Regions from separate parts of the Alteromonas sp. K632G genome, predicted to be linked through region 1. Evidence: predicted binding sites of a transcription regulator. Region 1 holds the regulator's gene; the other holds the start of a gene.
What was found. Region 1 encodes FliA, which starts transcription of late flagellar genes. Its sites were predicted from a motif close to CTAAAGNTNNNNNNNNNNNNGCCGATA; they were not measured.

Region 1 (8,395 bases):
CTCTGTTTGTGTCGGCACTATCACTTTATTGCATGCTGCCAATGCGTTGACCATAAGTACACCAAGTACTGGCGGACAATCAATAATGACCACATCAAATTCTTTCTCTACTTTGGCCAGCGCTTTTTTTAGCACTAAGCCCATTCCTTGCTCGCTACCCATTGTTCTGTCTAATGTGGCTAGCGCCATGGTAGCGGGCAAAACGTACAAATTATCTAGCTTAGTTGGACACAAACAGTCCATGACCATATCGGCAGTAATTTCAGAAGACTTAATAAAAATGTCGTAGACAGATTGACTGAGTAACTCTGCGTCTATGCCAAAATAGTAACTCAATGAGGCGTGGGGATCGGTGTCGACCATCAATACCCGCTTCCCGCGTTGAGCTAACAAACCACCTAAGGTTACTGTTGTTGTTGTTTTACCAACTCCGCCTTTCTGGTTTGCAACTGTCCACACCTTCATCGTTTTAATTCCCAGCTTATATTTACTTGGGTTGTCATTCACTCACAGGCAATACTATCGCTGCGCTTAGGCTATGTCATTTCGGTTAAGATACAGCTGCTCATATCATCTATATCAATACTGTTAACCGATATGTTTGCAACAGCTACCGCTTGAGGCATGCCATAAACAACACATGAATCCTGATCTTGCGCCCAAATAGTGGCACCGTTGTCTTTCATCAACCGGCAACCTTCTCGCCCATCTGCACCCATACCAGTTAATATAATACCCAATAAATCGCCACCATAAGCTTTGGCCAGCGAACCGAAGGTTAAATCAACACTCGGCTTATAGTTTATTTTATCAGACGGGTTAGCGTCGGTAATTACTACTTTCTTATGAGAGCCTGAACTCTCTATCAACATTTGTTTACCGCCGGGCGCTAAATAAGCGCAACCTGGTTTCAATATGTCACCATGTTCAGCTTCTTTAACCGCAATATCGCAATGTGAATTAAGTCGCTGTGCGAATGCGTTAGTAAAAGTGCCTGGCATATGTTGCACCAACACAATTGGATAAGGAAAGTCTGATGGCAGTGCTACCAGTATCTTCTGCAATGCCACTGGTCCACCCGTAGATGCTCCAATTGCTAAACACTTATACCTTTTACCAGAAGCCTTAATCGAGGAAACGGTGGGCTGCCTCGTGGCATCTTTCCTTCCGCTAAGTAGATTAGAACTCTTGAAAAACGCTGGTTTCGGCGCGTTATCAGGAAACTTCCTACTTTCAATACGCTTTAATACAGGGCGTTTTATACCGACACCACGCCGTGCAATCAATCTTACTTTTGTACACAGCAGTCGTGCTGCGTCTTTACGGTCTTGGGCGATATCTTCGAATTTCTTTGGTAGAAAATCTAATGCTCCGGCTTCTAACGCATCTAGGGTCGCTTGTGCACCATGGTGCGTAAGCGACGAAAACATCAAAATAGGCACGGGCCGTTTTTCCATAATGGCTTTTACCGCTGAAATGCCATCCATTATCGGCATTTCCACATCCATTGTGACTACATCAGGTAGCAGTGTATCTATTTTATCTAGTGCATCTTGCCCGTTACGAGCTTCACCAATAACTTCAAGCTCTCTGTCATCGTCGAGAATCTCGCGAACTCGACGACGATAAAAAGTAGAATCGTCCACGACCAGGACTTTAAAGACCATGGATGTTAATTTCCTATTTGTTACGCCGTTTTACTTTAAGGGCTTTTTAGCATAACGCTTCAGTAAGCTAGGAACATCTAAGATGAGTGCAATTCCACCGTCGGATGTGATAGTTGCTCCCGCCATACCTGGCGTTCCTTGTAATAAGGCATCTAATGGTTTTATCACCACTTCTTCTTGGCCTATTAGCGCATCAACAACAAATCCAACTTGCTGGGTGCCTATTTGAACCACGACGACGTGACCTTTTTCTTTGCTTATATTTTTAGGTCCGCGGATCAACCATTCTCCGAGGAAGAACAGTGGTATCGCTTTAGAACGAACTATCATGGTTAATTGGCCATCAACCGTATTGGTTTTCTTGATGTCCATATTGATAATTTCGTTGACCGCACCTAACGGTAACGCGAACGTTTGTTTCCCAACCACAATCATTAGGGTCGGTAATATTGCAAGCGTGAGTGGGACTTTAATATCGAGTCGAGTACCTTTCCCAAGCTGGGAATCAATATTAATAGTACCGTTAAGCTGGTTAATTTTTGTTTTAACCACATCCATGCCTACACCACGGCCCGAGATATCACTAATCTCAGTTTTCGTTGAGAAACCAGGTGCAAAAATAAGATTGAACGCTTCAACATCAGACATACGCGCAGCCGCATCGGCGTCTAAAACACCTCGGCTTATAGCAATCTCTTTCAGTTTTTCAGCATCCATCCCCTTACCATCATCTTCAATGGTAAGTAAGATATGGTCACCTTCCTGAGAAGCCGATAATCTCACGGTCCCCATTCGGGTTTTACCTGTAGCAGCACGGTCATCAGGCATTTCAATACCATGATCCACTGAGTTTCTTACTAAGTGAACTAAGGGATCAGCCAATGCTTCTACCAAGTTTTTATCTAAATCTGTCTCTTCACCTTCCAATTCCAAGGTAATTTCTTTTTTCAAACTACGTGCTAAGTCTCGAACAACGCGAGGGAAGCGGCCAAACACTTTCTTAATTGGCTGCATACGGGTTTTCATAACCGCACCCTGCAAATCACCCGTCACCACATCTAGGTTAGCAATTGCCTTCGACATACTTTCGTCGGCATTGGTTATTCCTAAACTCAGCAAACGATTTCGTACTAATACTAACTCGCCAACCATATTCATAATTTGGTCTAGGCGCTTGGTATCAACACGAACTGTAGTTTCTGCTTGAGGAGGTGCTGGGGTTGCTTTTTTGTCGTCTTTCTTAGCCGCTGGTTTAGCGGGCTCTGACGCTTTTTTAGCTGCTGGACTAGGCGCTGGCGCTTTTGCGGCAGGCGTTGATTTAGCCGGCGTACTAGCGGCAGATTGCTCTGCCTTGGCTTTCTGAATTGCTTCTGTCGCCTTTTTATCTACGGGCGGCGTATTTGCTGCTGGTTCAGCACCTTGCGCTGTAGGGCCTTGTCCTGAACCATGTAATTGGTCAAGCAATGCTTCAAATTCATCGTCGGTAATTTCTTCACCGCTAGGCGCTGCCGCTTTCGACGCAGCTACAGGCGCTGGTTCTTCTTCTTTGAATTTACCTTTACCGTGCAATTCGTCTAGCAGTGCTTCAAATTCATCGTCGGTAATATCATCACCTGAACCACCAACCGCGGGGGCTGCCGCTTTTGGTTCTGCTTTCGCAGATTTACCTGGGGCATTTGAACCATGAAGTTCATCCAGCAAGGCTTCAAATTCATCTTCAGAAATCTCGTCGATGCCGCCATCGCTACTTGCGGCAGGCGCTTCAGGTACAGGCGCTTCTTCTAACGCGAATTCTTCTTCGGCAGCGGGGACTTCAGCCGCTTCACTACTGTCACCAAAGATGTTTTCGTCTGGGGTTTCTGGGGTGCTTAACTTATGCAGCAAATCAACTAACTTTGCGTCTGCAGGAATTAGTGGTTCTTGCGCTTTAACACGCTCAAACATATCGACTACTACATCGGTGGCCTGAAGAATGGTATCCATTAATTCAGGCGTAAGAGTACGTTGTCCGTTTCGCATTACATCGAAAACGTTTTCTGCACCATGGCAAATTTCAACTAATTCGGTAAGCGACAAAAAGCCGGCGCCACCTTTTACGGTATGGTAACCACGGAAGATAGCATTCAGTAAATCTGCATCTTCAGGATTATTTTCCAGATCAACGAGCTGTTCTTGTAATTGTTCAAGGATCTCCCCAGCTTCAACTAGAAAGTCCTGTAATATATCCTCGTCAACATCAAACGCCATGCGCCCGCTCCCCTAAAAACCTAAGCTAGACAAAAGATCATCTACGTCATCTTGGCCAGATACCACATCATCGCGTTGGTCTGCATCAATAATTGGACCTTCGGCTTCGACACTATCGATCTTGTTAACTTTTTCGACTTTCGCTTCCAATGGCTTGTCTTGCTCCGCCTGTTCGGGTTCACCGAACATCGTCAGCATATTAACTAAGCTATCTTCCACTTCTTTTACGAGTTCAATCACTCTGCGAATAACTTGACCGGTAAGATCTTGATAACCTTGTGCCATTAACACTTCGGTAAGCAATGATGTAAGCTTAGCTGATTGTTTCGATCCGTCTTCTAGCAATTCGTCTAAATCTGCACATAAAACTTTGAATTCGCCCAACTCAAGTTGACGATTCATCAGTTTCTTCCATTCCGGCATAATTTTTTCGATACGGGTAGAGAGCACTTCAGCAATTGGCATACTCTCTTCAACTGCGTCCATGGTGGTATTGGCAGCTTTTTCCGTTTCTTCGATAACGTACATCAGTCGCGTTTGCGCATCAGGAATGTCATCAACGGTTAAATTTTTAATACGTTCATCGATTTGGAAGTTATTCAACGAGTCATGAAGTTGACGCGTTAATTTACCCACTTCAGCAAAGAGCTCAATGGACTCTTTCATCGAAACAGCTTCTAAGACAGCGTTCGCTGATGCGTTATCGCCCTCTTCAAGATACGCTACCAATTTTTTGGCTTCTTCGAGCGTTATGGAGACACTTTCATTTGTCGACATCCAGTAAACCTCATTTCTCTGGTGAGCGTCTGGATCAACCTAAACGTTCGAAGATTTTATCTAGTTTTTCTTTCAACGTAGCGGCAGTGAAAGGTTTAACAACATAACCATTTACACCAGCTTGCGCTGCGGCAACGATTTGTTCTTTCTTCGCTTCTGCTGTTACCATAAGAACCGGTAGGTGTTTCAACTTATCGTCGGCACGTATAGCGCGTAATAAGTCGATACCTTGCATACCTGGCATATTCCAATCTGTTACAACAAAGTCAAAATCACCTTGTTGTAGCATAGGCAGCGCGGTGCTACCGTCGTCCGCTTCCTGGATATTGGCAAAACCCAAATCTTTTAGCAGGTTCTTTATGATACGTCTCATGGTAGAAAAATCGTCAACCACGAGAATTTTCATACTTTTATCCAAAATAGCCTCCAATGAGGGGTTAATTGTTATTAATTTCTATTCTTCGTCAACTTGCCACGATTTCATTCGTGATTTGAGTTTTAACATGGCCTGACTATGAATTTGACTTACTCGCGATTCACTAACATCAAGAACTTCGCCTATTTCTCTAAGATTCAGTTCTTCATCATAGTATAAAGAAAGTACAATCGCTTCCCGTTCGGGTAATGTAGTAATAGCATGTGCTAGCGCTTTTTGGAAAGCCCCTTGCATCAAATCTTCTAACGGTGCGTCGCTGCCTCGGTTTTTTTCTGTAGAAATGACATCTTCAGAAACCCCAAGGTCTTCAATCCCCACCAATTTCCCGGCATTCACTTCGTTCAGCATTTGATGATAATCTTGCATGCTGACATTCATTTTAGCCGCAATATCTACATCTCGCGCGTCTCGGCCTGTTTCACCTTCAACTTGAGAGATGGCTTCTGTGATTGCCCTTCCGTTTTTATGAACGGAACGAGGAGTCCAATCACCTTTTCTTATTTCATCAAGCATAGCGCCACGAATACGAATACCTGCAAAGGTTTCGAAACTTGCACCTTTGGAACCGTCAAAATTTCGTGCAGCTTCTAGCAGTCCAATCATACCTGACTGGATTAAATCATCGACAAGAACACTGGCTGGTAGTCTCGCCATTAAGTGGTGTGCTATCCGCTTCACCAGCGAAGCGTGACGCTCAACTAATTGTGACTTGTCTGTTTGCTGTTGATAAGCGGCTGCTTTGCTATTCAACGCTGACTTCCTACTGCTTTATCTGCTATTAGTTGTTCAATAAAAAATTCTAAATGGCCACCTGGTTGCGCAGGAATAGGCCAAGAAGCTGCTTTGGCTGCTAGCTGGCCAATCGCCACCGCTGCGGGTGAACTTGGATAAGCATCTACTATTGACGTTTGCTTACGTACTGCTCGGCGTATGTTCTCGTCAAAAGGAACTATTGCTACCAATTCTAGCGCAACATCTAAGAATCGCCCTGTTACTTTAGATAATTTGCTGAAAAGTTCCTGACCTTCTCTAACATCGCGGACCATGTTAGCGACCACTTTAAAGCGAAAGACACCGTGTTCTCGGTTAAGAATTTTAATTAATGCATAGGCATCGGTAAGTGAAGTGGGCTCATCACACACTACCACCATAATATCTTGGGAGGCTTTGGAGAAGCTTAGCACCATATCGGAAATACCCGCTGCGGTATCCACAATAAGCACATCAATGGGCGTGCGCAACTCGCTGAATGCTCTTATGAGTCCTGCATGCTGCGTTGGTGATAGCTCTGCCATTGATTGAGAACCTGATGTGGCTGGTGCTATTTTTATACCGTGAGGACCCGTAACGAGAACATCGTCCAAGGTACACTCACCAGATAATACGTGGGAGAGGTTTTTCTCTACTCGCAATCCTAGCATTACATCCACATTGGCCAGACCTAAGTCTGCATCCAATACCATTACCCGCTTTCCCTGCTTTGCCATAGCAATAGCTGTGTTTAGCGTAATATTTGTTTTACCAACGCCACCTTTACCTCCGGTGACGGCGATAACTTTGATTAATCGTGATTGCTTCATTTTTCGTAAGCTACTCGCTTGATCATCAATCATACTGCTCGTGCTGTTTTAACCACATTGTTACTAGTAGTATGATTCAAACCGTACTTTTTATAAAGCTTTGCAGCAGCAGATACTAAAGATTTTGCTTCTGCAATCTTAATGTCTTCAGGAACTTTCTGTCCATCTGTTACATAACTGACAGGTAACTGGTACTCCACCGCTGCGCTAAGCACTTCGCCTAGAGAGTAGCACTCATCAAGCTTTGTAAAGATACAACCGCTAAGTTCCACCCCTTCGTACGCATCTATAATACGTTGTAATGCAGCATATTGGGTATTCGCTTGCGCTACTAGGTATTTTTTCACTGGCTGCATTTGACCGTTATCAAATTGATTTATCTGTTTAATTAATCGACTATCTCGTTGACTAAAGCCTGCCGTATCAATTAACACTAGTCTCTTATGGCGTAATTGAAACAATAAATCTGATAATTCTTCACTACTTTGTGCTTTACGCACTGTGCAGCCAATAATTTTTCCATATGTGGCTAATTGCTCAAACGCTGCAATACGATAGGTATCAATCGTAATCATGGCAACGGAGTCGGCGCCGTATTTCTGTGCGTAACGAGCAGCTAATTTAGCAACTGTAGTGGTTTTACCTGTTCCGGTAGGACCCACTAACGCTACTGCGCCCTTTTGCGTAAGTATATCGTTACCTGTCACATTAATGCGATTAGCCAATAGGTTTAAAAGATATACCCAAGCGTCACGCTCGTTGTAATGCGACGGCGTATAACTAATCAGTTGCTCTGCCAATGATTGGCTTAACCCCATGTCGGTTAAACGCTGAATTAAATAATGATGTACAGGCTGCTGACGACGACTTTTTGCTTCCATCAAATCAGCAACTTGGTATTGAAGCACATTTCGTAGTGACGCCAACTCTTCTTTAATTTGAGATAATTCGTCAGACTGAGGAGCACTGCTGTTATCAATGCTTTCATTAAGACTTGACGCTTGATGGCTTGGGAATTCTGAGGCGACTTGACTGGCTTCTACATCGTCGATAAAGGCTTCTGAAAAGTCTAAGTGTGATGCAATTTTATTGGCATGCTGAGCGTTAGCACTAGGTGCTGAAGCTGGGCTTTGAATACTGCCACCATGTTGTTTTTCCAACAGCGCTTTTAAGCTATCTGGGCCATCATCACCGATGATTTCGCTAAGACTTGGAACAGCCGCTTTCGCTCGCCCTGCTGCACTAGGCGCTGGCTTTTTAATCGACAGTTTGGCTTCCGGTTCTTTATCGTAAGCGGCGACCAATTCGATACCGTCAGCAAGCTTTCGGTTTGACATGATAACGGCATCGCTGCCCAATTCCGCTTTAACTTGGCTTAAAGCTTCTCGCATATCTTTGCCAAAGAAACGTCTGATTTTCATTGAAAACTCTCCAATCACCCAGTGTCAGATTATTGACCGACCGAACTGACTATTTTTATCTGCTTATCGTCGGGTACTTCCTGATAGGAAAGTACATGTAAACCCGCGACCGAATACTTTAAGAAGCGAGATAGTACGGGGCGCAACATACCGGAAGTGAGAAGTACTGCAGGCTCACCTTCTAATTCTTGTTGCTGACTAGCTTGCTGCAATGATTTTTGCAGCTTATCGGCCAGTCCTGGTTCTATACCAGCGCCATCTTCGCCA
Region 2 (8,395 bases), on a different contig from region 1:
CAGGCCATACGCTAATTAGTTAATACGATGTTCACAACATAAAATTTAAGCAATAATTATAACAATAAGTGGAATTTGCTATGAGAACGATTGAAAAGCTATTACTGCAATATAACGAAAGCCACCAAAATAAAACCAATGTGCTTATTCATGCCATTGCGGTGCCCAGCATCTATTTTGTCACCTTGGGGCTTATTTGGGCTATACCGATGCCTGATCTCATTGCCGATTTTAATGTGACTTGGGCGCATATTATAGCTATTCCAATTCTATTTTATTATTTCAAATTGTCTGGGCCAATTGGTGCGGCCATGACGCTGCTTACCATTGCTTGTTTCGGTGGTATTAATTTGATTGCCTACTATGGCGTAAGTGTTTGGCTGTTCTGTCTATCGCTGTTTATCGTCATGTGGGTACTGCAATTCATAGGTCATAAAATTGAAGGTAAAAAGCCTTCATTTTTGGAAGACCTTCAATTTTTACTCGTGGGGCCTGCATGGTGGTGGATGCATTGGCTTAAGAGATTGAATATTAGTTATTAGTTGCAGTCACTAATCTTAGCAAAGCGTGCGACAAGTCGCATATGAAGTACGACCAAGATGCTCCGCAAGGGGCTTACCTTGCGTATAATCTATCAATCAATTCAACCACTGGTAAACATGTGAGCCGCTTTCAGCGCGTTATTGAAAGTAACGAAAGGTTATTTTGGACTTTGCACAGCGCAGGCTGGGCAGGTTTTGCCATCATTTATTATATTGGCTCGTTCCTTCACGATGTAAGGCCAATTTGGGTATTTATTATATTACTCAATGCCTACGCTGGCTGGTTGTTGACTATACCACTGCGATACGTCTATCGCTGGGCAAGAAAACAGTCGCCGCTAAATATGTTGATGACAGTGATAGCGTCTTGTTATTTGATAGCGTTATTGTGGGCTGTGGTTAAAAATATAAACTATTGGGAAATTTACAAGCATGGTTACCGGCCTGATGCTTGGTACATGTATTTTACCAATACGATTAACTCGCTCATTATGGTGGGCTGTTGGAGTGGCGTTTACTTCGGCATTAAGAACTTCCAGATGTTACAAAAAGAAAAGCAAAATGCCCTTAAAGCCAGCACCATGGCTCATCAAGCGCATATTAAGATGCTGCGTTATCAGCTTAATCCTCACTTTTTGTTCAACACGTTAAATGCAATTTCTACCTTAGTGTTATTAAAAGAAAACGATACTGCAGAGGCCATGGTCTCTCGCTTGAGCGACTTTTTACGCTATTCTTTAGATAATGACCCTATTAAACGAGTACCTTTAGGCCAGGAAATAAAGGCCTTGCGGTTATATCTTGAGATTGAAAAAGTACGATTTGATGACAGATTAGAAGTAGTTTGGAATATCGATGAAGAGTGTGAGAATGCACTTGTTCCTAGCATGATATTGCAGCCTATTATTGAAAATGCTGTTAAGCACGCCATCTCTAAAATGGAGAACGGCGGTCAAATTGCTATAACAGCCCGCGCGTTTGGAAACGATTTACTAATGGATGTGGCTGATAATGGGCCCGGTGCCGACATTATAGATGGTCAGTTAAGCCGTGAAAATGGTGTTGGACTGGCAAATATTAAAGAGAGATTGCATTCATTGTATCAACGCAATTTCGCATTTTCTATTGAAGATAATCAGCCGTCGGGCGTACGGGTTCGAATTCGTATTCCCTATGAAGTAAAGGATGTATGCGCATGACAAAGCAAGTAATTAAAACCTTAGTGGTAGACGATGAACCACTCGCCCGCCGTGGACTTCGCGCTAGGTTAGAACGTCATGACGACATTCAGGTACTTGCTGAGTGTCAAAATGGGCTAGAAGCGGTAAGTAGCATTTCACAACTTCGCCCTGACTTAGTCTTTCTTGATATTCAAATGCCTGGGCTAAATGGTTTTCAGGTAATTCATAAGCTACGAGAGCTTAATCAACCTATCCCTATGGTCGTGTTTGTTACTGCGTATGACAGTTATGCGATTAAAGCATTCGATGTGCATGCTCTAGACTACTTATTAAAGCCTGCTGACGACGAGCGTCTTAAAGATGCCCTAGTGAAAGTGCGAGAATACTTCGCTACACAGCATCAAGATGAACAGTCTAAACGTTTAGTGAATTTGGTTGCCGAACTTACTGGCGACGATTGCGAAGAAATCTTGCGTAAGCTTGCCAATGGCGAGCCGGTAGAAACTAACCCTTATCCAGATGTTTTAGCCATTAAAGATGGTTCTGAAGTCACTAGGGTGAACGTACAAGACATACAGTGGATAGATGCCGCGGGTGATTATATGTGTGTTCACGCATTAGATGGCATGCACATTATGCGTAAAACTATGAAAGAGCTTGAGCAAGAGCTTAACCCTCAATGGTTTGTTAGAGTGCATCGTTCCGCCATTGCCAATATTCGTTTCGTGAAAAAATTGGTAAGCCATATTAGCGGTGAATATCACCTTATTTTGCAAAATGACACCGAACTAAAAGTGAGTCGTAGTCATAGAGACAAAGTAAAAGCCGCTATGAAAATGTAAGGCTAAAAGCTTTAGTACGTTAGCTACAAACTGGCTGTGCGAACAGTAAGATTACCTAAAAATGCCCGAGAAATCGGGCATTTTTGTGTTAACCAATAAGTTAAGGTAACTTGTTGATATATCTAGATAAGGCTTGGTTATGCGTAACCATTTTGGTGTTGTATTACTCAATTAGCTTTATTTTAATATCGCTCATTCATGATGGTGAGCATGGTTTCCATACTGGAAGGGTTTAGGGGTTTATCCTTCTCCCATGTTTCCGCTAAGGCAATCTCACTCGGCGTACCATTGAGTTCACCTACCATAATACCGTTGGTGTCACTACCCACTAAACTCACTGCATAGGTGCCTAACTTAGTGGCAAGTAACCGGTCTTGACTTACCGGAGATCCCCCTCGCTGAACATGGCCTAGCGTAACCGGGCGAACTTCAGACTGGGTTTTGGATACCAGTTTGTCAGCCAAATCGTTAAGTCCACCAGGCCATACATTTTCCGCCACCACTATAATAAAACTAACCGCGCCTTTAAGCTGTCTTCTTTTCTCAATTTGCTCCGTAATTTTATCCAATTCTGCGTCACAATGTTGAAAGGTTTCTGGCAAAATAACGTAATCGGCCGCCGAGGCGAGGGCGGAATTTAGCGCAAGAAAACCGGCATGTCTGCCCATCACTTCTACAATGAAAATACGTTCAAAAGCGTCAGCTGTGTCTCTCACTTTATCGATTGATGAAACAACGGTATCGATAGCGGTGTAATAACCTATGGTAGCATCGGTGCCAGCCACATCATTATCTATTGTGCCGGGAATACCAATAATTTGACCGTGCCAGAAATCTGCTAAATGATCAGCGCCTTTAAAGGACCCATCACCGCCAATCACAATTAAGGTATCAATCTCTAGCTTAGTGAGGTTAGTAGCAGCAGTTTTCGCACCTTCGTCGGTTTTGAAAGGTTCACAACGGGCGCTGTGCAGCACGGTGCCCCCTTGCTGAATGAGGTTGTGCGTTGCTTGAAGCGCAAGTATTTCGTACTCTTGCTCAAGTAAGCCATTATACCCATGTTGATAACCAAATAGCGTAAATCCGAGCCTTTCACAGGCTATAACAATAGCTCGAATACAAGCATTCATTCCAGGTGCATCACCACCTGATGTTAGCACTGCAACGCGTTTAGACATATTCGTATCCTTTTCTCGCCTACTTATTCTCGCGTACTTATACGCCCCATTGAAAAGATGTTACTACTCACATGGCGCTACACCGTACCGTAACATGGTTAAATCAAAACCACACCGCCAATCAAAACTAGTTGTTCATGTAAGTTTTATGTACGACATTCCCTAATAAAGCTAGGTAAAAAGGAATCTTCTACTTAGTAGTCTTTGGCGGGTAAACTTTCCTTTTTAACCTGCGTTTGGGCCTTTTTACCTATGGCTTGCTGCTCTCCTTTACAAATAGTGTCGTAATCATCTCGATAGTATCTGAAGTTTTCACATTCACTTTCATAACGTTTTTTCGCTGACATAGCTTGCTGCGGATAGCGGTTGTCATTCATCACTTTCGATAAACTTTTGCACACATGTAATTGGCGATTTACTTCTACAATGTCTTCACAAGGTGGTGTTTGGCTGCACCCATTAAGTGCTACAGCAGTAAGTAGGCTAGCAAGTGCACATATCTTTTTTGTTTGGGTTATTGTCATTATGTTGTTCCCATAAAAGTGTCTAAGTCGTTGCGAAGCGTGGAGTATTTTTCTTCGTGTTGGGCCTTTAGTGGCATGTCGTCGATAAGTTTATAAAGTCGACGGCATTGTTTAAATAAATCAGGATCTGGCTTTTGGTTCTTGCTTAATATTTGTAATAAGCACTGCAGTAAGTTGAGCGCTACACCTGTATTTACCGGCGAAAAACCTTGCGCAAGCGCAAAAGAGTCTTTTGCTTTTTCATACTGTCCTTGTTGATAAAGCTGAATGCCTTCACGGTTAAACTGCTGATAATTTGTAAGATTTTGTTGGGCTTTGGTCGTCTCAGAATGCAATAAAAAGTTGCTGTTGGAATCGAATTCTAAATTCTGCTGCTTAATAATATCTTGAAGTTGTAGTGCATCTTCATATTCACCAAGGTCGTACATTACTTTAAGGCTATCTGGAATAAATGCGATTGGCGGCGTGGTGTACTTTTCATCTATGGCAGCTTGTGATTGCGCCAAGTTCTTTTTTGCATCCAGCATTTTTCCATCAATAGCATTAACTCGAGCGTTAATAATGCTGCCAAAAATACTTACGTCAAAATCTTCGTCTATTCGTAGTATGTTTTCATCAAACTTACCTCGTTGCAGGGCAAGTAAAGCCTCTTGTTGATAGCGGTTTCGTGTACGTTTGTCATCTGTATATTCGGCGACATCAAGCAAGCTTCGAATAAACCCACACCAATGCAGGCTGTTTTGATGCACGGTTCTTTTCGATAAATCCCAAATGGCCAAACTAGAGGTAGAGGCTAAAATGTAATCGTTATGGTTTCGCGCGATAGAGCATGCACTAAAATGCCTAGGCAACGAAAAGGGCGAAAGTTTTATAGCCTGCTTGATAGCAGAAATTGCAATTTCGCCTTGGTTCTTTGCATCATTGGCTTTCGCCAATACATCATGCGCCTCGGCATTAAACCGGTTGCGTTTAATAATATCCTCGGCAATACCTATGGCTTTATCGTATTTTTCTGAGGCTAGATAGGTTTTTGCCAACGCAACTTTGGCCCAAATTATTGGCTTTCCTTCTAAGTAGGGCGAAAGTACGTCCAACGCTTTGTCGTATTGCTCTAGGCGCAAATACAGTTCAACTAATAATTGTTCACACGTGCCTTTATAAGGGGATGGCGTACTAATAAGATCTTCGCACAAATCGATAGCATTGTTGATATTTTCATTGGCCACCTCTTGCAATACTGCCCCTAAAAACTGCCGTTTCTGCCAGGCACGGGTAATACGTGTTTTAAGTTGTACCTGCGAAAAAGGCTTAATAAGATAATCATCAGGGCGTCGCTCAATAGAGCCAAGTACCACAGGGCGTGCGCTATCAGCGCTAATTAATATAAACACGGTGGTGGGTTTAATTAAGCGTTTTATTCTAAGCTCTTCAATAAGCTCGAAACCGTTTTTCTTGTCTACCCCTAAATGAAGATCGCAAACAACAATATCAAATTTTTGCTTTTTACAAAGAGACAGAGCCTTTTCCGCAGAAGATTTAGTGACAACGTCACTTGCACCCATGGAGTGTAATAATCCACGAAGCAGTAAGAGAAAAGGGCGTTGATCTTCAACAATAAGCACCTGCTTATCCGAAAAGTTCATTTTTCATCCAATGACAACCATGACACTTCAACTACTTGAGAGGTTCTATATATGATTGTTTAAAATACCGATAAGGGCAAGAATAAGCTTAAGAAAAACATTATCTTGCCGACACTATAGGTATGAATTTTAAATCTTCCTATTTTTGTGTCTGATAACGATATAAATGTAAATAAATCCATAGACCCCAGTATGGCTTGGGAATGGAACGGTACTCTGTCAAAAGCAGCGGGTAATGCCACGCTTTTTGCTTTGTATTTGGCAATGCAACAAAGTGCACTTGCCGACACTATATCGATAGAAAGCCCAAACGAAGACGAAGCCACTAGAGGTATTACACAGCGGCTAGAAGCACTTAATTTCTACCGTAGAGCACCACTTTGTGCGAGTGAGGCAGATTGGTTGCACATGAATCGATTGTCTCAAACAATAGCGCATCAAGTAGCACTGCAGGAGCCCACATCACTGCAGTTTGAGGCAGTACGCCTTCACAATGAAATGCACCCAGTACCTCTTGCACAAACGAATGACGCAAAGAAAATTAGCCAAGATGTTATTACGAACTGTTCGTTAGCCACTCAAAAGCGCATTGCCGCTACTTATTCCACCTCTATTGATGAAGACAACACAATGCTTAGTGACATTATTGAGCAGTCTGAATCCTTTCTTGCTGCCTAACTGGAAATTTTAAAACTGGTTTGATATAGTGCGCGCCGCATTTTTGCACTGGTTTTACGTTCCAACTAGCAAAGGTAAATACTACTATGTCTAAATATATCGTTTGCGCGATGTACAAGTTCGTCGCGCTTGAAAACTTCGAGGCCATGCGCCAACCACTATTAACTGCCATGGAATCTAATGGCATTAAAGGTACGCTTTTACTTGCCAGCGAAGGCATTAATGGCACCGTTTCAGGCACGCGAGAAGGTATTGACGGATTACTCCAATATCTTAACGCCGATGAGAGAATTAACCCCATCTCTTGTAAAGAGTCACTTCACGAAGAACAGCCTTTCTACCGCACCAAGGTGAAACTTAAAAAAGAAATCGTCACCATGGGTGTTGAAGGTATCGACCCGCGTAAAACCGTAGGTACGTACGTGAAACCTAGTGACTGGAACGCGCTAATTAGCGATCCCGACGTCACCGTGATAGACACCCGTAATGGCTATGAAATCGAAATCGGCACTTTCAAGCACGCTATCGACCCAAAAACGGAGACTTTTCGCGAGTTTCCAGAATATGTCGCTAAAACATTAAGCCCAGAGAAAAACAAAAAAGTAGCCATGTTTTGCACCGGCGGTATTCGTTGTGAAAAATCTACGGCCTATTTAAAAGAGCAGGGGTTTGACGAGGTATACCATCTGGAAGGCGGTATTCTTCAATATTTAGAAGATGTACCAAAAGAAGAATCACTGTGGGAAGGTGACTGTTTTGTATTTGATAATCGTGTGGCTGTGAATCACGATCTTGAAAAAAGTGACTATCATCAATGTTATGCCTGTCGCTTACCGATTACAGATGAAGACATGCAAAGTGAAAAGTATGAGCCTGGCGTAAGCTGCCCGCATTGTTTTGGTACCCATACAGAAGATCAACTTTCTCGTTTTCGTGAACGTGAAAAACAAGTTAATCTTGCGAAGATGAGGCAGCAAGAACACGTGGGTACAGAGGCGCGGATCACCATGGAACAAAAGCGTGAAGAAAAAGCCCGTTTGCAACGTGAACGCGCGTTAAAAGCAAGAGAAAATCAGGCATAGACACTACTCAATAAGGGCGTTACACTCACCCTCTATGTAGTTGCTAAAAAAAGGGAAAGCGCGTGACCGCTCAACTTTCAGACGAAAAAATTGAAGAAATAAAGAAAGATTTTACCTTCTTCGACCAAGATGGTAATGGTCAGATTGATTTAACGGAGTTTATCGAGTTATTAACCGTTATTTCGCCAAAAACAAAAGCCAGCCATGTACAGGAAGGTTTTAAATTAATAGACAGCAATAACGACGGCTATATCGACTTTGAGGAATTCCTCGAGTGGTGGCAAGAGTGTTGGTGGGAATATTAATACTAACTGAATGTTAAAAAAGCGAGCTTTTAGCTCGCTTTTTTTATAGTAAAATTAACGGTAATAAAGTTGAGAAAACAACCGGCACGGTTTACTCACGTTGTCGTTTAGAAAAAAGGTAGGGACTTTTAGCATGAGCTCTGAGGTAACAAAACGTCTTAATAAATATATCAGTGATACAGGACTGTGCTCACGACGTGAAGCTGATAAATTAATTGAGCAAAATCGAGTTACCATTAACGATAAGCTGCCTGAGCTAGGCACCAAAGTCGCGCAAGGCGATAAAGTGAAGGTTGATGGAAAGCTTGTTAAAGCGGTAGCCGAAGATAAATCGGACCGCATTTACTTGGTATACAACAAGCCCATTGGCATTACCTGCACTACCGAGCGTCATGTGAAAGGCAATATCATTGATGCAAT

Region 2: a site for FliA is predicted at 5,998-6,024, ahead of J5X92_RS09250 (VC2046/SO_2500 family protein). Genes of this name have one in related genera too.

The regions. Positions count from the first base shown of each region.
Region 1 is NZ_JAGGDM010000001.1:221,766-230,160, reverse strand. It holds gene J5X92_RS00975 (ParA family protein) at 1-465, opposite strand, end outside; gene J5X92_RS00970 (chemotaxis response regulator protein-glutamate methylesterase) at 537-1,667, opposite strand; gene J5X92_RS00965 (chemotaxis protein CheA) at 1,698-3,914, opposite strand; gene J5X92_RS00960 (protein phosphatase CheZ) at 3,927-4,691, opposite strand; gene cheY (chemotaxis response regulator CheY) at 4,726-5,109, opposite strand; gene J5X92_RS00950 (RNA polymerase sigma factor FliA) at 5,146-5,877, opposite strand; gene J5X92_RS00945 (MinD/ParA family protein) at 5,874-6,740, opposite strand; gene flhF (flagellar biosynthesis protein FlhF) at 6,737-8,128, opposite strand; gene flhA (flagellar biosynthesis protein FlhA) at 8,158-8,395, opposite strand, start outside.
Region 2 is NZ_JAGGDM010000007.1:212,934-221,328, reverse strand. It holds gene J5X92_RS09285 (PilZ domain-containing protein) at 1-23, shown strand, start outside; gene J5X92_RS09280 (Mpo1-like protein) at 81-542, shown strand; gene J5X92_RS09275 (histidine kinase) at 662-1,741, shown strand; gene J5X92_RS09270 (LytTR family DNA-binding domain-containing protein) at 1,738-2,565, shown strand; gene J5X92_RS09265 (ATP-dependent 6-phosphofructokinase) at 2,748-3,743, opposite strand; gene J5X92_RS09260 (hypothetical protein) at 3,938-4,267, opposite strand; gene J5X92_RS09255 (tetratricopeptide repeat-containing response regulator) at 4,267-5,910, opposite strand; gene J5X92_RS09250 (VC2046/SO_2500 family protein) at 6,103-6,588, shown strand; gene J5X92_RS09245 (rhodanese-related sulfurtransferase) at 6,675-7,670, shown strand; gene J5X92_RS09240 (EF-hand domain-containing protein) at 7,733-7,975, shown strand; gene rluF (23S rRNA pseudouridine(2604) synthase RluF) at 8,109-8,395, shown strand, end outside.